Regions from separate parts of the Haloimpatiens massiliensis genome, predicted to be linked through region 1. Evidence: a T-box and tRNA genes for the amino acid it is inferred to sense, from the RefSeq annotation. Region 1 holds a T-box; the other holds one or more tRNA genes.
What was found. A T-box is a leader RNA that pairs with one kind of tRNA and senses whether it is charged. The one in region 1 lies ahead of ileS (isoleucine--tRNA ligase), so its partner is inferred to be a tRNA-Ile.
Positions count from the first base shown of each region.

Region 2: it has a tRNA-Ile gene. The T-box ahead of ileS (isoleucine--tRNA ligase) is inferred to sense a tRNA for this amino acid. The anticodon was not compared.

Region 1 is NZ_LT854640.1:1,941,338-1,962,160, forward strand. Features, by position in the region: gene C1715_RS17370 (hypothetical protein) at 25-405, opposite strand; gene C1715_RS17375 (RHS repeat domain-containing protein) at 476-1,534, opposite strand; gene C1715_RS17380 (hypothetical protein) at 1,739-2,374, opposite strand; gene C1715_RS17385 (hypothetical protein) at 2,692-3,120, opposite strand; gene C1715_RS17390 (RHS repeat-associated core domain-containing protein) at 3,127-4,512, opposite strand; gene C1715_RS17395 (DUF4259 domain-containing protein) at 4,870-5,211, opposite strand; gene C1715_RS17400 (hypothetical protein) at 5,223-5,801, opposite strand; gene C1715_RS19565 (GIY-YIG nuclease family protein) at 5,814-6,326, opposite strand; partial or broken gene C1715_RS20130 (RHS repeat-associated core domain-containing protein) at 6,342-6,566, opposite strand; gene C1715_RS17410 (hypothetical protein) at 6,717-7,145, opposite strand; gene C1715_RS17415 (DNRLRE domain-containing protein) at 7,152-14,606, opposite strand; gene ileS (isoleucine--tRNA ligase) at 14,781-17,894, opposite strand; T-box leader at 18,117-18,372, opposite strand; gene C1715_RS17425 (CPBP family intramembrane glutamic endopeptidase) at 18,468-19,493, opposite strand; gene C1715_RS17430 (spore coat protein) at 19,826-20,308, shown strand; gene C1715_RS17435 (PqqD family protein) at 20,398-20,739, opposite strand.
Region 2 is NZ_LT854640.1:896,598-900,260, reverse strand. Features, by position in the region: gene cmk ((d)CMP kinase) at 1-445, shown strand, start outside; partial or broken gene C1715_RS12470 (4-hydroxy-3-methylbut-2-enyl diphosphate reductase) at 473-1,309, shown strand; tRNA gene C1715_RS12465 (tRNA-Tyr) at 1,410-1,494, opposite strand; tRNA gene C1715_RS12460 (tRNA-Ile) at 1,509-1,585, opposite strand; gene C1715_RS12455 (CotS family spore coat protein) at 1,700-2,746, shown strand; gene C1715_RS12450 (GNAT family N-acetyltransferase) at 2,797-3,663, shown strand, end outside.

The DNA.
Region 1 (20,823 bases):
CTTTAACTACATGGTGCTTTTTTATCATTTTTTAAATTTATGTTTCGCATTATATTGGTAAATTCCTTTAGCAATTGACACTGCTAATAAACTAAGAAATAGAACAGCAATTAAAACTATAAATATTGTTTTATATTGCTTTGAAATTTTAGGAAAATCCTTATCTACAATTAGGAATACTATAACTATACTAAAAAGTATTATCGCTATTATGGTCTCGACTATTAAATAAATATGTTCTTTTTTACCACACTTATATTTTAAAGCTATTACCAAAGCTACTATCATGCATACTATAATTATAGCTATGGTTACTGGAAACGGTATGTTTTCTATGCCTATAGCTCTTATAATAGCAATGAACATGAATACCAATATTATTGCTAATGTACTATCCTGCTTCATAATTCTTTTCTCCTTACATCTTTAATTATTTTCTTACTATTGTTTAAATATTGTAGTTCTATCATTAAAATCATTCTTTTTTCCATATTGCATTTTTTAATGCCTCTGCAGCTAAACCTGCTGCAAACCCAAGTCCCATTGTCCATCCTACAGGATTGGATACTCCAAAAGCAATTACTCCTGCTGAAACTAGAACATCTATAGCACTCCTACCAAAAGCTTCTGAATTACTATAACCACTGTGATAATTATCCCATATTGCTACCCCCGTCAAAGCTACACCAATTGCTCCAATCTTTTCAATCCCACCTATTCCTCTTGCAACAGATGCTCCTTTTACTGGAACTATAAACTCCCTACCAGCTCTTCTTAGAGCCCTATTAGTTATAATTGGTATTGCCTTAGGTATTTTAGATAAAATTGAGCTAGCTCCTCCTTCTATTCCAGTAATTATTACATTTCTAATTGTACCTGTAACTTGATTTCTTTTAGGTATTATACTTGATTTTTCTCTTTTATTCCTAATAGTTCTATTTATAACTGCTCTATTCATCACCGCATAAGACGCTGCCCTCATTGCCTCTGTCTCTTCACCTAAAGTATATACCGGTCTGAATCCACTATAGTCACTCATATTTGCCCAGTTATTCTTGCTGTAAGCAAACAAATTATGTCCTAATAATTCTCCCGTTTCACCTATAATCCCATCTGCATTGATAAATCTACCCCATTCTGGATTATAGTACCTATTTTGCAGATAATACATTCCTGTCTCACTGTCGTACCTATATCCTCTATACCTATAAGGATTCTTCTCTCCTACTGTATCCTTTAAACTTCCTTCTATAGAGATAAGTTTTCCCCAGGAATCATAGGTGTAAGATACAACCTTTTCCCCTTGAGCATTTATTAATCCTATAATGTCACCCTGAGCATTTCTTACATAATAGTATTCTGCTCCGTTTAGGTTCATACTTATAAGTTTGCCTGAACTGTCGTAAGTGTAGTGTATTTTGTGTTTTCCATTATCTTCATAGGTTACACTGCCGCCTACTAGGTGATATTTTGTTGTGACACCATTTACTGTTTTTTCTGTTCTTATGCCTTGATCATTGTATTTGAATTTTATATCCTGTAGCCACCTTTATATTGAATAAAAAAAATCAATAAGTAGTTGTTAAATACCTATTGATTTTTTATTATAATTAATATCTGCCTTTACAATCAATATTTTATCATTTGCTATATAATTATATAATTCTGTTAATTCAATAAATCTAAGCAATAAAAGAATTTTTATTTATAAAATTGTAGCTTATAACTTATTTATATCCTAAATTCTCTTTTTTATAGTATATAAATAATTAGCAATAGCAGTAATATTCACTACAATCCCTATAATTGCTACAGTTACTCCTCCTATACCTGCTAATATTAAATCAAATTTTTGACTTAAAAAATTAACTGGATTTATATCAATTGCTTTTGATATACTAATAATTATTCCAGACATAATCAAAGCAATTGCAATGTCACATTTAACATACCCATCATGTTTGCCGTTTTGGATAGCCAATATATATTTACTATCTTTCATTATAATTCTTCTAAAAAATATAACAAATTCTATAATAAAAAAATTTAACAATAGTAATATTCTTGAATATACACTCTCAGGTTTTAAATAATTTATTGATAATAAATATAAGGATAATATAGTAAAATTACCTATAAGTGATCCGCCTAAATAGATAACTTGTAATAGCTTATTATCATTCATTCCTAATATTATACTAATTATAGAACATATTATAGTTATTATTAATACAAACTTTCCAATGCTACTATATACTTTTTTATCTGCGATTATAGCATAATTTAGTATCATATTTAAAACTAAAATGCCAATTATAATAAAAAGCATAAATTTTCTTAACTCCCTAATGTTCTCATCGTACTTTATACTCAAACCAAGTACCTCCATCTATATTTTTCAATTTTTAGTATAATACTTATTCTTGAATTTACATAATTATAAAATTTCGTGGTGACGTCATTTACTGTTTTTATTCCTATCTCTTGGTGATTATATTTAAATTTTATAATTATCAAAATACTTTAATTTATTCCTTTATATGTAATTATACATTCATCCTAAAAATCCCTTTTAATTTAATAAAAAAAGCCCTTATTGGGCTAAAATTTTAAACTCTATAATTCATATTAATTTAAGTAGCCTAAAGTAATTACCCTTAGGCTACTCACAAATACCTAGCTATCTAAAAACTAGCTATCTAAAAAATCATCTAATCTTCTGTCTATAGATATATTAGGGTTGTTTTCGGTCTTTTCAAGTATTGTTTTTACCAGGTCTTTCTGTCCTTTTATTTCTTTATTTATAATCATGTCATTCTCTCCAAACACACCGTAATCAGCTCTTATTGCTTCAAGAACGCCTGTTCCCGTAATATATACTCTACATATATCTTTCCATGGGATTTCATGCTTTTTTATTCCTGAATTATAAATAATCCTTGTATCTTCTATTTTATAGTACTTAAATAGCATTGATATATAAATACTTAATGCATACAACCAAAAACATATCCCATATATTTTCCATGCTATACCATTCATATTGTAAATAAAATATAAGAAACCAATTAGAATAAAAAAACAAACAATTAATGAAGACTTCTTAGTTCTATATACCATAATTAACTACTCCATTCCAAATTTTTTATATATTCTTTCCTGCATACCACCTATTTTTTCACCTATATAATAATCTATAGCAAGTGAACTTAAAGCACCTACAAACGCTGTTACTCCTCCAGTAGCCATAGTACTAGCAAGAATGGGTCCTGAAATAGTTGCTCCAACTGCACAACCTGCCACTATTCCACCTACTTGAACCCTTGTCTTTAGTGCCCTTTTCCATAAAGGCATTTTTACAGATGGATCCCATGTTTTACTTATATCAAATCCACTTGTTATTACTGTAAACCATTTTGATAGTTTTTTAGCTTTTTGTGCATAAGGCTTCATTTTTTGAACTATGCTCGTCTTAGGATAAAAGTGTATAGCGTTACTTTTATCTATATATCCTACAGATTTTCTAGAAATATTCTCAACTACTCCTATGGACGTTCCATAAGCAGCTGACATTTTACTAGAAACTGAAGGATAATGCTTTTCAACTCTTCCGCTTGCTCTAAAAACTCTATTGGCTCTAGTTCTATTCATCACCGCATAAGACGCTGCCCTCATTGCCTCTGTTTCTTCACCTAAAGTATATACCGGTCTGAATCCACTATAGTCACTCATATTTGCCCAGTTATTCTTGCTGTAAGCAAACAAATTATGTCCTAGTAATTCTCCTGTTTCACCTATAATCCCATCTGCATTGATAAATCTACCCCATTCCGGGTTATAGTACCTATTTTGAAGATAGTATAGTCCTGTCTCACTGTCATACCTATATCCTCTATACCTATAAGGATTCTTCTCTCCAACTATATCCTTTAAACTTCCTTCTATAGAGATAAGTTTTCCCCAGGAATCATAGGTGTAAGATACAACCTTTTCCCCTTGAGCATTTATTAATCCTATAATGTCACCCTGAGCATTTCTTACATAATAGTATTCTGCTCCGTTTAGGTTCATACTTATAAGTTTGCCTGAACTGTCGTAAGTGTAGTGTATTTTGTGTTTTCCATTATCTTCATAGGTTACACTGCCGCCTACTAGGTGATATTTTGTGGTGACACCATTTACTGTTTTTTCTGTTCTTATGCCTTGATCATTGTATTTGAATTTTATATCCTTGCCATTACCTTTTATTGAGGATAACATTCTTCCTCTTTCCCAGGTGAAAGTGTATCCGTTATAGGTTAATGGATTTCCTATGTTATCATAGGTTATTTCTTTTCCATCAAAATTTGTTAGCTTGTCTTTCCAGATAGAATCACCGTAATTGTAGTTGTAAGCTTTTGTACAGTTACCTAGTGATTCTGCTGTTGTATATTTATATTCTTTCTTACTGGTTAAATTTCCTCCTCTATCATAACTGTAAGTTATAGTTTTTCCTAAAATAAAAAATATAATGTTCTAATTACTTATACCAGGATTATAATTATTACAGTATCTATTTTTATCTTATTTCAACCAATCAAAATAAACGTCAACAGGTACTATCATCTGTTGACGTTTTGTTGTATATACAATATTCTAATTTGTCTACATAATTTCTAAAAAACACTATAAATATACGCATACTGATATAATTTTTTACTGAATTTAAATTACTCCATAATAATATTCCCTATCTCCATCACAATTTTTGATATACCAATTCTATATCCATTTCCCGCCCTACTCTAAATTATAGTATCTATTTTCTTGCTTTTTCCTTAAATAAATATAAAAAACTGTATTTAAAACATAGAACTATAAAAATTAATACTAGTTAATTCTTTCTTTTATACTGTTAACTTGCTTAATTCTTGCTTTATATAGTTCCTCATTTTCCTCTTTTAAATAATTCCAATATTCATTATTATTAATAACTCTCGTAAATTCTCTCTTTAACCTTTTGGTAATTACTCCTCTTTCTATTGCTATGGTAGCTAATGCTAAAATTGTTGTTACACCGTCATCAAAATCCTCTAAGCAATCTTCAAACTCCTCCAAAATATTTTCTATAGCTGTTTCTACAGTCTCACCCTCTTCTATTAATTCTTCAAAACTATCCTTTATATCCATTGCTAAATCATCTTCAAAAACCTGCATATCCCAAGTTCCCATAATAATCCTCCTTAAAACTTTAATGTATTTATATCATTTTCATCCCTACTATAGTTTAATATATATGATGCTATTAAAGCACCACTATAATTAAGAGATGGACTTTTATATAATTCTTTAATTATATTTACATCAAATGTAGAACCTATTGTTACCGCTGCATGAAATCCTCCATCTTGTTTTTTAATTAAAATTTCAACCTCCTTTCCATTATAGAAATCATTAAACTCACTATCTCTAACACGCCAAAATGTATTAATTATAACTGGTTCTATCTTTAAATTTCCCATTCTTTCAAATCCCTCTTCATATACTACAAAATCAAAAATCCACATTACTTTTATAGTTTTAGAACTATTTATTTCCTCTAAAGAGGGATTGTTTTTGTCAACTTTTTTTATTGCAACAAAAGGTAATCCATCTTCATCTATATTTATAACAACAAAGTATCCTTCTGTTTCTCTTAATTCATTACAAATATTTGCAATTCCGTTTCTATGCAAATCTTCCTGCGAAAGATACTCTTCAACATCATTTGGTACTGCAAACTTAAATATATCTCCAATTTTTATTTTTTTTCTTCTAGGCATAAAGATCCTCCTTTATTCATTTTCTCTTAATACGGCTCCACCATCCCACATAATTATATGTGCAGTTCCTGCTTTCATATACAAATCCTTTTTAATATTTGATGGAGAAATTGGTTGTATCTTATTTTTCATATCATTTCCCTTGGCGAGATAGTATTCATATGCAATTTGTTCAATACCTCTGGCTTGATAATAATTCAAATTATCATATAATGTTACAACATCGCATTTCTTTGAAAATCTATTTTTCCTAATATGTTGCTTAAATCGTTTCTTTACTCCCTGCTTAGTTCTTCCTATATATATTACTTTACCTTTATTTCTAACAGCATATACTGCATGCTGTTTTTTAGATCTTTCATTAGAAGCTATTGCTTTAACAGTAACACCAACTGTAGCCGCTCCAATTGCCTTTATTGTTCCAATGGCTCCGTATCCTAATCCTTTTAGGCAATCTTTAAGTCCTCCACTAACAAGTGGAATAGCAATGGCACCTCCACCTCCGCCGCCACCTTCATAATCCAATGCGCAACGTAAGTAACCACTTGGATCATTAAAATTTACAAAATTATTATTACAATATGCAAAAATATTGTGTGAGAGTAATTCTCCCGTTTCACCTATAATCCCATCTGCATTGATAAATCTACCCCATTCTGGATTATAGTACCTATTTTGAAGATAGTATAGTCCTGTCTCACTGTCATACCTATATCCTCTATACCTATAAGGATTTTTCTCTCCTACTGTATCCTTTAAACTTCCCTAAGTTTATTCCTTTATATGTAATTCTACATTCATCCTAAAAATCATTTTTAATTTAATAAAAAAAGCCCTTCTTGAGCTAAATTTTAAACTCTATATTTATATTAATAAGTAACCTAAAGTAATTACCTTCAGGCTACTTACAAATACCTAACTATCTAAAAAATCATCTAATCTTCTGTCTATAGATATATTAGGATTATTTTCGGTCTTTTCAAGTATTGTTTTTACCAGGTCCTTTTGTCCTTTTATATCTCTACCTATAATCATATCGTTTTCTGCAAATAAACCGTAATCAACTCTTATTGCTGCAAAAACACCTTCGCCTGTTATATATACTCTACATATATCTTCCCATAAAATTTCATGCTTTTTTATTCCTGAATTATAGGTAATCTTTGTATCTTCTACTTTGTAGTATTTAAATATTGCAAATACATATATGACTAACGCCCAAATTCCACTACATCCTCCCCATATTTTCCATATAATATCATTAACATTATAAACAAAATATAGTATACCAATTATAACAAAAAAGGGGAAAATTAATGAAGTCTTCTTAGTTCTATAAATCATAATTAACTACTCCATTCCAAATTTTTTATATATTCTTTCTTGCATACTGCCTATTTTTTCACCTATATAATAATCTATAGCAAGTGCACCTCCAATACCTGCAATCATTGTTCCTACAGTCCCACCAGCCATACCAGCTGCAAGAATGGGTCCTGAAATAGTTGCTCCAACTGCACAACCTGCCACTATTCCACCTACTTGAACCCCTGTCTTTAGTGCCCTTTTCCATAAAGGCATTTTTACAGATGGATCCCATGTTTTACTTATATCAAATCCACTTGTTATTACTGTAAACCATTTTGATAGTTTTTTAGCCTTTTGTGCATAGGGATACATCTTTTGAACTATGCTCGTCTTAGGATAAAAGTGTATAGCGTTACTTTTATCTATATATCCTACCGATTTTCTAGAAATATTCTCAACTACTCCTATTGACGTTCCATAAGCAGCTGACATTTTACCAGAAACTGAAGGATAATACTTTTCAACTCTTCCACTTGCTCTAGAAACTCTATTGGCTCTAGTTCTATTCATCACCGCATAAGACGCTGCCCTCATTGCCTCTGTCTCTTCACCTAAAGTATATACCGGTCTGAATCCACTATAGTCACTCATATTTGCCCAGTTATTCTTGCTGTAAGCAAACAAATTATGTCCTAATAATTCTCCCGTTTCACCTATAATCCCATCTGCATTGATAAATCTACCCCATTCTGGATTATAGTATCTATTTTGCAGATAATACATTCCTGTCTCACTGTCGTACCTATATCCTCTATACCTATAAGGATTCTTCTCTCCTACTGTATCCTTTAAACTTCCTTCTATAGAGATAAGTTTTCCCCATGAATCATAGGTGTAAGATACAACCTTTTCCCCTTGGGCATTTATTAATCCTATAATGTCACCTTGAGCATTTCTTACATAATAGTATTCTGTTCCGTTTAGGTTCATGCTTATAAGTTTGCCTGAACTGTCGTAAGTGTAGTATATTCTGTCTTTTCCATTATCTTCATAGGTTACACTGCCGCCCACTAGGTGATATTTTGTGGTGACACCATTTACTGTTTTTTCTGTTCTTATGCCTTGATCATTGTATTTGAATTTTATATCCTTGCCATTACCTTTTATTGAGGATAACATTCTTCCTCTTTCCCAGGTGAAAGTGTATCCGTTATAGGTTAATGGATTTCCTATGTTATCATAGGTTATTTCTTTTCCATCAAAATTTGTTAGCTTGTCTTTCCAGATAGAATCACCGTAATTGTAGTTGTAAGCTTTTGTACAGTTACCTAGTGATTCTGCTGTTGTATATTTATATTCTTTCTTACTGGTTAAATTTCCTCCTCCATCGTAACTGTAAGTTATAGTTTTTCCCAAAATACCATTATCTTCTCTTGTAATTTGATTTAAACCGTCATAGTGGTATTTTATTGTCTTTTCTTTTTCTGTGCCTTTGTTTTGAACTATAGTTTCTATATTTCCATTCTTATCATAGGTGTAATATAGCTTTTCTCCTCCATTATCTATTGATTTTACTATGGACGTGGCGGTATTTGCTTCTTTGCCTGCTTCAAATTCGTATTTAGTTATATAGTCTTTTAATCCTGTGCTTAGTTTTTTTGATATCATTCTGCCTAAACTGTCATAGTTTAAACTTAATGTGCTGTTTGAAGTTAATGTGTTTTTATATAAGTTTGATATTTGCTCTTCACTTAAAGTTTGTGAACTATAGGTAAATTGTTCTAAGTTCCCATTTATTTGATAAGTTCCATTTGTAGTACTTCCTAAGGCTGTAGAACCTTTTGTAAAATCCATAAAGTCATCTGTAGTTCCCTCACCTACTAGTTTATCATTTAAATATAATTTAGCTGTGAGCTTATTATCCTTTAACTGCCAAGTCATTGCTGCGAAATACCACTTATCCTCCTCTATAGTTTCTTTAGAGGTTACTATATTAGTAAACATGGTATTCTTTTTTCTTGTGGCAATATTTAATTTATTATCATTGCCAATATACATAAGTAATATTTCAGTATTTTTACCTTCATTAACTATCATGTATCTTGTGTCTTCTTTTTTTCTTGTCTTAAACCAAGTTCCCATAGTACCAGCATTTTTGTTCACATTTAGATTATATAAAATCTTTGTAGCATTAGAACTTGAAGAGGTATATGGTGCTGCGAAACCTTTTTCTTCAAATTGCACTCCATCAAAACGCACTACATCTGTATTTTTAACCCCTGTTCTTATTATTACTCTACACATTTTGGTCTTTGCTGGTAGTGTAAATGTATGACTAATCCTTTTCCATTGTCTTTCTGGTATTTCTTTTGTATCCACCAAATAATATAATTGTTTACCAGATGAATCTATACATTCCACAGATAATTTCGGCTGAGAAGCACCTATTCTTTTAGCATATGCACTTAATGTATATTCTTTGGCTATGGATAATGGAGAAGGAAATGTAATTTCCTGATAGGCTACTGAATTTGTATTGCTAGTTCCACTACTACCTTTAGTATCATAGGATTCTATGCACTTACTGCCCTTTACCCCATCGTCTACTATTCTACAATTTCCACTGAATCTATTCCAATCAGATATACGCCATGACTTTGTTCCATCTTCAAAGGATGAATTAGGTATTAAATTTTTACTTCCTTCATAGGCTCCTAGTACATTTCTTCCTGTTGTCTCATCCTTTTCAAATATAGTATTTTGGCTATATGGCTCTATTCCACTTAGACTTTTTAAACTATTATTTAATGGGAATGTTTCTGTTTTTTCACTACTCTGTCCCTTTGTATTATAATGAACCTTAGAGAGCTTATTGTCATTATCGTATTCATATTTTGTTACATAGGAATTATTATTTATTTTTTCATTTATACTGCTTACATTATTATCTTCATCATAGCCATACTTTAATGTGTCGCCTTTTGAATCTTTAATTTTTACTAATCTATCTGCTGCATCATAAATGTATCTGTAATTTACATTATTGACTTTATCATAATGATTTGCTAAGTTTCCACTAGCATCGTATTCATATGAAAACGAACCCTGTGATGTAGAGCCACCAGAATAGCTTATTTCACTTACTCTATCTGAATTGTCATATTTATAATTTATCACATGTCCATTACCATACTTTGAGGTTTTAAGCATTCCTGTAACTTGCTCATATATATTTTCTATTAAATTTTTTGTTCCATTTCCATTACTTATATTTACCTTTGAATTTCTTCCAAAGGCATCATAGTCAAAGGAATAGTTAAAATCATTATGTCCTATATTTTTAAGCTTATCATTACTATAGCTATAACTATTAACTGCCTCAGTAGAAGAGTTAGCTTTTCCCTTTGTCTTTACAAGTCTATCTAGATTATCATATTCATAACTAATACTGTTTCCTTTAGCATCTGTAGCTGATTTAAGTGTTCCCTTTTTTGTATCGTAATTATATTGTACAGTATTTCCTGATGAATCAGTCATTGATTTTAGATAGTTTCCATCAGAGGTATACTCTGCCTTAGACTGCATAAATAATGTGTTACTTCCAATCTTAGCTTTTTTAGCATTTCCACTGCTATCATACTCGAAAGAATACACTACATTTTCCCCAGAAGTAGCATTTAATAAATTGTGTTTTGAATCATATTTATATTTAAACTCGCTACCCTTTGGACTTACAGATTTTATCAAATCATTATTACCATCATATTCAAACTTTGACTTCTTTTCTGCAAGATCACTGGTGGATATTACATTACCCTTTTCGTCATATTGGTAGCTTTCACCAAACTCCTCTTTATAAAATTGTATTCCATCAAAATATGCATAATTTTCATTTTGATAGTATAGACAATATACTATTACATTCTTATAATCACTATTTGCCTTTATTCTATCACATGCATACTGCCACTGACTTGAATCTTCATTAAAAGATATAACATGCCATTCATAACCACCATCACTCTTTTGAAATCCTACATCTAATGCAAAATATCTTGGATATCTAATTCTAACAGAATTGGCTTTAGCCCAACCTCCTACAACAAATACATCTCCTTTTTTTCCTGATACATTAAGATATTGATATATGCTTTTATCTTTTGTTGCTTCACCACTAATAGTAGCTACTCTTTTTTCCTTACCTAATATACTGGGATAAGTACTATCTGAAGTGGTAACCACTTTATCATTGCTTGTACAATAAGAGCTTTTATTCCAATTATTTAAATAATAAGTGAAATTAGGATTTTCAACTAAATTGTATCTATTTGCAACTGCACCATCTTCCAATTGTAAACAATCAAAATATGCATCTCCCATTTCCCCTACTATACCAACTCTTGCATAGACAATAGTACTTGCTGCATCTTTTGGCACTGTAAACTTAACCTCATGCCTTTCCCAATCATTTGTTCCATTAATATATTTACTATTTACGGTTTCCCATTTACCATCATTTTTTTGATAATTTACAAATACTGTAGCTCCTGCGCCATTGGTATTTGAAATATTCTTGGTTTTTATATATGATGATAGAGTATAGGTTTTCCCTTTTTCTAAACTTAGAGTTTGTCCATAAAAATTTCTGCTAACATTATTAGTCTTTGTTATTTTTAATGATTTGCTTCCTAAATAACTATTTGTGCTAGTTATCTCTCCGCTACCCTTTGCTCCTGTCCAATCACCTAAACTCCACTCACCATTATTCTCAACATTATGATTTTTCAAATAATTCATTATAGGTTTTTGGAGCTTAGATTGTAAGGATAATTTATTATTTTTATTTAATTTATCTTTATATTGATAATATAAAGCATTGCCCTCATCATCTCTTATAGAAACTGTATTTCCATAATCATTAAATTGATATATTTCTTTTCTCCCCTTGGAATCCTTAAATACAGTAGTATTATATCCGTATTCCATTTCAAGCTTTTGACCCAATTTCCCATCTGTTCCTATTTCCTGTACCTTAGTTACCTTCTGCGGTGCAACACTACTATAACTATAAGAAACCTTGTACCCATCGAAGTTATCAGCTCCAACTAAATTACTATTGGAATCATATCTGTAAACAGTGTACTTTCCATCTGGATATGTTATTTTCGTTAGATTAATTCCTCCATAGGCAAAACTAATTTTTCTGCCACTAGGGTCCGTTATTCCTATTAAATATCCATTTTTATTAACATCTAGCTTGGTAACTCGCCCAGCTCCATCTGTTGCTTGTACAAGTTTAGCCCCACTATATGAAAGAGTAAGGGCATTTCCATTGTTATCTATTATCTTTCGTAAATATCCACTTGCCGTAAAGGTTAATTGATTTGAGCCTTTATCCTTTATTCTAAACCTTTCATTAACATTGGAGGAATCAATAGTCATACTTATATCAATGCCTGATTCATCCTTATATTTCTTTTCTTTAGAATCATAATTTAAATAATGCCTTGTACCATCTCCATCTGTATAAACATATTTATTTTGATTACTTACTTTTGCAATCCTTTGGCTTATATTTAATCTCCATCCCTTACCATATCCAATAGAATTATTCTTTTCATTGCTATTAAATACATGACTAATAGCAATAGGCATTTTATTTCCATTCATGGATAAATCCTCATGAACAAAAACTAGATTTCCTGTGCTATCGTTAACACACCCTTCTCCTGCTCTTCCTACATCGTGTGAATGATATGTCCAATAATTTTCAAGTCCTGCATTACTAACATACCCTATAGATACTGTAGGTCTAGCGTAATGATATTGACTAGATATATCTGATGAAACAAATTCATTATATCCTGCAGAACTTCCTTCGTTTTTATGCTGCAGTGCTATACCATAATTTTGTCCTTTTGTGTACCATTCTTTTACTAATTTAGTTATATCCCAGCTATACCATTTTGCATCCTTCACCAATTGATAATCTAACACAGTCAAATCATACCCTGGCTGATTTCTCCATGTTATAGATAAAGAATTCCAATTTGCTTTAGGCTTATATGCATTTACTTGATATTGTTTGGAATTGGATTTACTTAATTGTAAATTTAATTGTGCTTTTACCACTATGTCACTAGAAGTTAACTTTGGAAGATTATCAAACTTTATATAAGTTCTAGTCCTCTTACTGTACTTTCCATAACCTGTTTCTAATAAATGCGCTTGTCCATAATTCTTAGTTGGATATCCCTCACCTACAAACGTATCTTTGATATCGTTTACATTAGTGCTAGTTTCCACACTAGGATCTATTTTAATTGGATATTGTCTTTCACTTTTTTGCATCCATTGTTCATCAGGAATTAAAGATAATATATATCCTTTTTTATTTTCCTCAAGCTTCACTACTATGTCAGTACTTTTTTCTCCCTTTGCGTCTATCATATAAGGTGCATCAATTTTAAAGATTTCTGTAGATGTATTATTTTTATCATAAAATACTATTACATTATCTTTTTCAAGTTTGGGCAATAAATTTTTTGCATTTAAGTTGAACTGAAAATTAGTTTTTTCTGTTTCTTTATTTATTATGATAGTTTCCTTTACATCTTTTGAAACTACATCGTATTCTAAATCTATATTTGGATAAATTTCCTCAAATTTAACTGATGAAGAAACATTGGAGAGTGTTTTCTTTTTTTCGTTTTTCTCAATTATATTTTTTTGCTCTTCTTTTTTCGCCTTACTTAATTTTTTGGATTTTACTCTTTTTAAGGTATCTTCTGATAATTGTTTCACCGATTTCTCTAATTCTTTAACATCTTTTGCTTTCTTTTGTGCTTTTGATTTTTTCTTCACCTTTGCTTCTTTAGTTCTATCTAATCCCCATTTTATTTGATATTTACCTTTAGTTATTGTCATTAGGTCTTTTTCATCTAAATCTTTGGCTATTTTTACTTTAAAATCATTCTTAGTATTTTCTAAAAATCCTTTCTTGACTACTTTCTTTCTTATTTTTTTGTTATTTTCATTTAAGCTTTTACTATCACTATTTTTTCCACTTAAACTTTTACTATTACCATTTTCTTTAATTAAACTTTTACTATTATTGCTTTCTGCAGTTAATTCATTTGTAATTAACTCTTCTACATTTTCTTCCTTGTCTACTAGGTCATTATTTATATCCTTCCATTGACCACTTTCCATATAATGTACTGGTTTAGGATATATAACAGCTTCATAGGTATTATTGTCTTTTAAGAAATATTTAATATTTTCCTGTCTATTCTCTGTTATTTCCCTAACTATATTTCCTTCTAATCTTTCTGTTTCTTCTTCTTCCATTTTAGGTTCAACATATACATTTTTAGGTTCACTGTATACACTTTTCTTATTTTTTTCATTAATAGCAGCAAAGGTATGTACAGGATTAACAGTTAAAACCATGCATGTAACTAAAAATATCGCTAGAATTTTTTTGCAATATTTCACATTATATTCCCCCTTTTCATTTTTATTCATAAATATAATATACATGGTAATTACTTATTTTTCAATATATTTTAATTATTTGTAACTTTTTTATAAACATTTTGTAATAAAAAAGAAGCACCTTTCATAGGTGCTCCCTCATTATTTTACTAGAAACTTAAAGCTACTAGCAATTTATTTTACAACTTGCATTGACATTTTAAAGTCTTCGCCATTAATCTTCATATCAGTGTATTCAGCTTCAGCATTGTATAAAACTTCTACTGCAAGAGTTTCTTTCTTTATAGAGTCTTCGAACTTCTTAACTACAGCTTCTAGGGTAGCATTTCCGTCAACATAAAGTTTTATCTTGTCTGCTACTTCAAAGCCACTGTCTTTTCTCATGTTTTGGATTTTACTTAATACTTCTCTTAGGTGTCCTTCTTCTCTTAACTCTTCAGTTATATTAGTATCTAGAACTACTCCTAAATCTCCCTCACCAGCAAAAGCATATCCTTCAAGACCTTGCATTGTAACAAGTAAGTTTTCACTGTTGAATTCTATTTCTGTTCCTTCTACGTCAGCCTTAACAACTCCACCATTTTGAACAGTTTGAGCTAAATTCATTTGATTCATTTGGCTTAATGCTTTTCTTATTTTTGGTATTAACTTACCATAGCTTTTACCAAGTACAGGTAGGTTAGGTTTGATTTCAAAATTAACGCACTCTGATAAGTCTGCACCAAAGGCTATTTCTTTTATATTAAGCTCATCTTTAACTATATCTCCATAGTATTCTGGAAGAGTCTTTGTGGAAACAAGCATCTTAGAAAGTGGCTGTCTGTTCTTTATGTTAGCTCCATTTCTAGCGCTTCTTCCAAGCTTAACTATCTTATAAGCTATATCCATTTCTCTTTCAAGTTCTTCATTTACAAGCTCTACATTGTATTCTGGCCACTTACATAAATGAATACTTTCTGGAGCCTGTTTATCTAAATTAACCACTAGATTTTGATACATTTCTTCAGCTATAAATGGTATAAATGGTGATGACACTTTAGATAAAGTAACTAAAACTCTATATAATGTTACATATGCCCCTATTTTGTCCTCTGTTAGCTCTGTAGTCCAGTATCTAGATCTATTTCTTCTTACATACCAGTTAGAAAGTTCATCAACGAATTCTTCTATAGTAAGAGCTGCCTTAGTTATTTTATAATTATCAAGATCCTCATCTACAGTTTTAACTAATGTGTTAAGTCTTGACATTATCCACTTATCCATTACATTTTCTGAAACAAAGTTCTTGTACTCTAAAGGATTGAAACCATCTAACTCTGCATATAATACATAGAATGAATATACATTCCAGAAGGTACTTAAGAATTTTCTTTGAACCTCTGCCACATCATCCTTAGAGAATCTAGTTGGAAGCCATGGTGCACTAGCTGTGTAGAAGTGCCATCTTGTAGCATCTGCTCCTTGAGTTTCTATAACATCAAATGGATCTACTACATTTCCCTTGTGTTTTGACATCTTAATTCCATGTTTATCAAGTACATGACCTAATACCACACAATTTTCAAATGGATTAGTGTCAAATATTCCAGTAGATATAGCAAGTAATGTATAGAACCATCCTCTAGTTTGATCCACTGCTTCAGAAATAAATTGTGCTGGGAAGTTCTTCTCAAACACTTCTTTATTTTCAAATGGATAGTGATGCTGTGCAAATGGCATTGAACCTGAGTCAAACCAACAGTCTATAACTTCTGCTGTTCTCTTCATTTCCTTTCCACAATGTGGGCAAGTAAGCTTAACCTCATCTATATATGGCTTGTGAAGTTCTACATTTTCTGGAACATTTATGCCCTTTTCTTCTAATTCTTTTCTGCTTCCTATACATTCTCTGTGACCACATTCACATTCCCATATTGGAAGTGGAGTACCCCAGTATCTATCTCTTGATATACCCCAGTCAATAACATTTTCAAGGAATTTTCCAAATCTTCCTGTTCTAATGTTATCTGGATACCAATTTATCTTGTTGTTGTTTTCTAAAAGTTTATCTCTAAGAGATGTCATTCTTACAAACCAGCTATCCTTTGGATAATATAGAAGTGGTGTGTCACATCTCCAGCAATGTGGGTATGAGTGAGTATATTTTTCAGTTTTAAATAACATATTATTCTCTGCCATATACTCTATTATTTTAGGGTCTGCCTTTTTAACAAACATTCCTGCCCATGGAGTTACGCATTCTACGAACTTACCTTCTGCATCTACTAGATTCATTAAAGGTATGTTATTAGCCTTACATACAATGCTATCATCTTCACCATAAGCTGGAGCAGTATGAACTATTCCTGTACCATCAGATAAAGTTACAAAATCTCCATGTATAACGTAATGAGCCTTTCCCACTGGAGCTTGGAACTTAAATAATTGTTCATACTCTAGGCCTAGAAGCTCTTCTCCTTTAAATTCCTTAACTATTTCATACTCCATATCCTTTAATACAACTGGAGCTAATTCTTTAGCTAATACGAATACTTCTTCTCCAACCTTAGCCTCTATATAATCATATTTCTTATTTACAGTTAAAGCCATATTAGATGGTAGTGTCCAAGGAGTTGTCGTCCAAGCAAGTATGTACTTGTTTTCTTCTCCCTTTACCTTAAACTTAACTATCGCTGTTGAATCCTTAACATCCTTATATCCTTGAGCAACTTCATGAGAAGAAAGACCTGTTCCACATCTTGGGCAGTATGGAAGTACTTTGTGTCCTTTATATAACAAATCTTTATCCCACATTTGTTTTAATGCCCACCATACAGACTCTATATAATTGTCGTGATATGTTACATATGGATCATCCATATCAACCCAATATCCCATTTCTTCAGACATTTTCTTCCACATGTCTGTATACTTAAATACGCTTTCCTTACACTGTTTTATAAATTTTTCAACACCGTAAGATTCAATTTGGTCTTTTCCTGAAATTCCTAGAGACTTTTCTATTTCAAGCTCTACTGGAAGTCCATGAGTATCCCATCCTGCTTTTCTTAAAACCTTATATCCCTTCATTACCTTATATCTTGGGATTAAATCCTTCATAACTCTTGTTAAAACGTGTCCTACGTGAGGTTTTCCGTTAGCTGTTGGAGGTCCATCATAAAATGTAAAATACTCTCCATCTTTATTTAAATCAAAATTCTTTTTAACTATATCTCTTTCTTCCCAAAGTTTTAATATGTCTTTTTCCATTTCAGTAAAACTTCTAGAAGCATCTACTTTTTTGTACATTATACAAACTCCTTTCCTTTATATACTAAATATTCCTTAACTTTATAACTTTAGTTTTTCAAACTTTAGTGTAAACTATCACCACTTATAGGAAATAGCAATCTCTTGGTGAATATATCTAACCATATAAGTTTCCCTCCACTATAAAGTTCATCTAACCTTTCTGTTAAATATTATAATATTTCAATAAATTACTTTAAAAATAACAAAAGACTCCGTCCTCAATAGGACGAAGTCATAACTTCGCTATACCACCTAATGGTTAATATACACTTCAAGCACTCTTTGCACAAAACAAAATACTTTCGCACCAGTGATTACTCTATTCTTTAACGCAGAATTACGGATAGACTTACTTTTAAAAATTCGGTCTTCAGCTCATAGGTGATTTTCCTAAACTCTTACCTGCCAGGCTTCCACCTTCCCCGACTCTCTTTAAGACCTCAAGTATAGTACTCTTCCTAATCACAGCTTTTTAAGACAATATATAGAATTCAACTTCCTACTATTATATTATATCAAAAATTTATTGTCAATAAAACTTTTAAAATTTTCAAATTTCTTTTCATGTATCTAACTAAATATATTATATATATTTATTGAATTAACTACAATATATATAGCAATAGTAATTATAAGTGGCACATCCATTATTTTTTCTTTATTTTCCTTTGAGGAACTTATCTCTTCCTCAGATAATTTAGCTTCTTTATAAATTTTATTTTTTATAACTCCTTCATTAATAAATTCATTGTTATTGAACCTAATATCATCAATATTTTTTAAATCCATACCATGATTTTTTGCTAACTTTTTCATAAGCATATTTACTATTATAAATGATATAATAGCCACTATACATAGCCCCAATACAAAGCCTATTTTTGTAGCTAAAGATCCATTAAGTATATCTGCTGCTGAAGATGATACGCTTTCTCCAGCTTCCATAGCCTTTTTAACAGATATATCCGACATTATAATTTGAGTTCCATTAACTATAAAATGACTTAACATTGAAGAAAATATTGATCCTGTTATATGGACTAAATAAGCAAATAAAACTCCCATAACAAAAGTATATAGGAACATTTGAATGTTCATGTGTAAAATAGCAAATAATAATCCTGTAAGTATTGCGGATTTCTTAAGTCCTATATGTTTATAATTAGATAAAACCACTCCTCTTACACATAGTTCTTCTAGAACAGCCGGCATAACAGCTATAACTAAAAGTCTAATCCATATAGGCACATCAATACTTCCTGAAAGCAAATTTGCTACATTATTAGGAAGCATTAAAGCAACTATACCAGATAAACAATTAAGTAAAGGCTGAACCAATATAGATATTAAAATTATCATTAACAAGTCCTTACCACCTAAAACTTTTATCCTTAATACATCTTTAGCAGATTCTCTGTTTATTATAAAGTATACTGTTAATGGTATGGCCAAAAATACTAAATTAGCTATGAACATTAATGAATAATTGCTTAGCTTAAAAACTTTATTTAAAGGATCAGCTAAAATTGCAAAGGATATATTTAGGATTACTAAAAACATTATAAATAAATTTCCTTTATGAACCCTCTTTTCCACACTCATCACCCCATTATATCATATTTATTCGACTTTTATTTCTCATTATAATACATATTTGGTATTAATTCAAATTAGTATTATTTAAATTAAATTTATAATTATCAATGATTAACTGTCACTAACGGTTGAATTACTTTTAAATTTTAAATTTTAAATTAAAAACCCTTATTAATCTAATGTAGAGCTTGAGCTTTATGTGCGAAAGTTGAGTTATTAATTAAATGAAATGTTCATATATACTAAAATGACTTATTAGTATAAAAAAATTATTTTCACACAAAATATTAATAAATATATAAAAATATACATTTATAGAAAGGGGAATTCTCATGAATTTATCTCAAAAAGAAAGGTTACTTTTACAAGACCAAAAATCTCATGAGCAATTGTGTATTGACAAATATACAAATTACGCTAATAGAGCTACGGACCCAAGTTTAAAGCAAATGTTTTTAAATCATGCTTCTCAGGAACAAGAACATTTAAACACCATAAATCAAATGTTAAATGGCCAAGTACCTAGTTTAAATCAGCAAAGTAGTGGAAGTGCACAAAATGCTGCTAATAATCCTACGCAAAATATGAATACTTCAACTACAGCTACGGGAATGGATAATGTTGCAGACGGTAAATTATGCGAAGACCTATTAATGACAGAAAAATACGTATCTAATACTTATGATACTACAATTTTTGAATTTAAAGATTCTCATGCTAGAGAAGTGTTAAACCACATTCAAAAGGAAGAACAAAAACATGGTGAAGATATATTTAATTATATGAACTCCAGAGGTTTATATAACGGCCAATAATTTTAAATCTCACTATTTATAACTTAATATATTTAAAGTCTAAAAGGCTGCCTATTAAGGCCGCCTTTAATTTTAAATTAAAATTCTACCTACGTTATTTCTATTAAATTATTATTGATAAGTATTTTTATGTACGTAAGTAGCCTTTCCATAGCCGGTTCTGCCTCTTTACCGAATCTCTGTTTTACCGCTTCACATATATCTCTAATATTACTTACTCCGTCACATTTTTCCCAAACAAAAGACCCTAATTCATCCAATTCAATATTTACAGATTTAGGTGACTTAAATATTTTTTGCATAATTTTATCAAAAACTTTATTTCTATTAATAACTAATATTATTAAATTCTCCTTCTTTTCCCACTCTATTTCAGGATTTTTATATGGAATCATTAGTACAGCATTTTTCCTTAATTTTTTATTTTTCAAAATTACACCCCCAAAATTACTGCTTGCTTACTGAACTTTAACACATAATTTTGAAATTCACATTAAATTAATAAATGAAATACA
Region 2 (3,663 bases), 1.1 Mb from region 1:
AAGACTTATAGTAAATGGAAAGGATATAACGGATGGTATATACATGCCTTTAATAAGCAAAAATGTTTCTTATTATTCCACCATTAAGGAAGTGAGAGAAAAGCTTGTAGAGCTTCAGAGAAAAATGTCCGAAAAATATAGTGTGGTAATGGATGGAAGAGACATAGGAACTGTAGTTTTAAAAGATGCAAAATTGAAGATATTCTTAACTGCCAGTGCAGAAACTAGAGCAAATAGAAGATATAAAGAATTAGTGGAAAAAGGTATTGAAGTAAACTATGAAGAAATTTTAAAGGATATTAAAAGAAGAGATCATATAGATTCCACTAGAGAAATAAGTCCTTTAGCTAAAGCTAAAGATGCTATAGAAATAGATTCATCTAATTTAGATATAAATGGTGTAGTAGATAAAATATCTTATTATATTGATAATATTAAAAAATAGAGTTTAGTATATATTTGGAGGTTAATTATGAAAAATGTAATTGTAGGGGATAAGTCTGGATTTTGCTTTGGAGTTAAAAGAGCTGTAGATTTGGTTATTAAGTGCCAAAGAGAAAAAGGAAAAAAGATTTATACTTTAGGACCTCTTATACACAATAATGATGTTATAAATTATTTAAAAGGAAAAAATATATATCCAATAGAAATTAATGAAATAGATAAATTAAATGCTGATGATGTAATTGTTATAAGATCTCATGGCGTATCACTAGAAATTTTAGAAAAGTTAAAAAAAGCAGGGTTTGAAGTAATCGATGCTACTTGTCCTTATGTGGCAAGTATTCAGAAGAGAGTAAAAGAATATTATAATTTAGGATATAATATTCTAATTGTGGGAGATAAAAATCATCCTGAAGTTCAAGGAATAAACGGATGGTGCAAAAACACTGCTTTAGTAGCTAAAAATGAAGGGGATATTTCATCTTCTATTGGTAAGAGAGTTTGTGTTGTATCACAAACTACCGAAAAAGAAAAAAATTGGCAAAATGTATTGAATTCTGTAATAAGGAATTCTAAAGAAATAGTTGCTTTTAATACTATATGTAGTGCTACAGAAGTTAGGCAGAAATGTGCAGAGGAGTTATCTAAGGATGTAGATGCTATGATAGTAATTGGGGGTAAACATAGTTCTAATACTACTAAGTTATATGAGATATGTATCAAGAATTGCAAAAACACCATACATATAGAAAGAGCTGAAGAAATACCTATGGAAATTCTTGAAAATAAAGATATAATTAATATAGGAATTACAGCTGGTGCATCTACCCCAGACTGGATAATAGAGGAAACTGTGAATAAAATAAAAATGATAAAGTCATCTTAGATAAAATAAGATGACTTTATTAACTTTATATATATTTATAGAGAATAAAAAATAACTTAACCTATAGTTAAGCTATTTTTGGTGGAGGAAGATGGATTCGAACCATCGAAGCGAAACGCAACAGATTTACAGTCTGCCCCCTTTGGCCACTCGGGAACTCCTCCAAATATTAAATTAATGGTGGACCTTCAGGGACTCGAACCCCGGACCAACCGGTTATGAGCCGGTTGCTCTAACCAACTGAGCTAAAGATCCATGTTGGCGACAAGGATTATTATATATTAAAAATAAATTTTTGTCAACAAAATAAGTAATATTTTTTTATAAGTCTAATATAATCTATTAGCACTAGTATTAGGAGGAAATCTTATGGAAACTCGTTCTAGTTATAAACAAGACTTGAACAGGAAGGAAAGGAATACTATAGTTAGAATATTAAATAAGTATGATTTACAAGTAGAGAATATCTCTAAAAACAGAAGTGTGTATAAAGTTAAAACGGACAAGGAAACTATATGTTTAAAGAAAATAAGAAGTAAAAAGTATAAAGTTAGGAATGGTATGAATCTAGTTAATGAACTTAAAAACAATCATTTTAATAACACAGCGGAGTATTTAAAAACTACTAGAGATAACTTAATGGTTAAATATAAAAATATAAATTTTTATGCTACAAAATGGATAGATGGTAGAGAATGTAATATAGATAATATAGATGAACTATTAAGTAGTGTAAAGTTGTTAGCTAGATTTCATAAATGTTCTAGAAAAATAAATACTAAAGAAATAAAGCTAAAAAATAATTTAGGTAAATGGCCTGAAAGTTTTAATAAAAAACTTCATGATTTAGATAAGTTCAGAAATTTTATTAAAAACAAAAGAATTAAAAGTAGCTTTGATAATGAATACTATAACTGCATAGATATGTTTTATAAAAAAGGGCTCATGGCATTAAGTTTATTAAATTCATCAAACTATTATAATTTATGTAGAAATGATAAGGAGTATAAAACCATATGTCATAACAGTTTTTATTATCAAAACATAATAAAGAAGGATGAAGATTATTACTTAATTGATTTGAATAGTATTGTATTTGATTTAGCTGTAATGGATATAGGAAAATTTATAAGGCGTATTATGTATAAAAAAAATTATAGATGGGATTTCCAAAAAGCCAAATTAATAATAGAAGCGTATAGCTCTATTAACAAACTGTCTAAGGAAGAATTAGAAATAATGTTGGCATTAATTATATTTCCACATAAGTTTTGGAAACTTGGTAGAAAGAAATATGTGAGACATAAAAACTGGAGTGAATTAAAATACTCTAAAAGATTAGAAAAATTAATAAATTGTAATGAATTAGAAGATAAATTTATAGAGGATTTTTCAGAGTATATACAGAATTATTAAATATGAAAAATAGTTATTATTAATATAAATTTTATTTTAAAGAGGTAGATATGTTTACATGTAAAAGATTAAGAAACACAAATATAAGTATTTTTAGGGAGCTTAATAGTGAGAGAAATACTTTTAATGATTTAAATGAAGACTTTTTTTATCTGTATGATAAAATTACTTCTATGGATAGATTTATTATGATGAAAAAAGTGATTTTACTGCAGCATGAAGAGTCTTTAAATTATATAGGATATATATGGCTCTATAAGTTAAATCGCTATAATTATAAGATAAGAGCTTTTAATGTGGGGGATAAATATAAATATAACTTAGAGGCTTATAGTAAACTTGTAAATTATGCTTTTAAAGATACTTTTTCTGTAAATTATGTTTGCAATAAAAATGACTACAATTTTAATATTTTGTATTCATTAGGATTTAAAAAAAACAATGGTACATTGAAAATGAAGAAAAACCTAAATTGTTACATGTGTATAAATAAACCTAGTTCAGTAGAAATCTGTAATGTTTATGATGAAAAAGGGGATAGTTTAAGATGTAAAATTCAAAACTCTATTTTTGAAAGTAATAATAGGATTCCATTAACTTTAGATGATATATTTTTTGAAAAAAAGCAAAAATACTATTATAATGATGGTTGTTTTTTATTAAAGCTAAAGAATGAATATATAGGGTATGGCCAAGTTATATTTGAAGAGGAGGACATACCTTGCATTGTAAACTTCGGCATAATATCTAAATACAGAGGACTTGGGTACAGTAAATATTTTTTAAGTTTTATTCTAAACAGAATTTATAAAGCAAATTATAAATTGGTAAATATAAAGGTGAGTTCAGAAAATAAAGTAGCTATAAATCTTTATACTTCTATGGGATTTTATATAGAAGAGGAGACTTGTAAATGG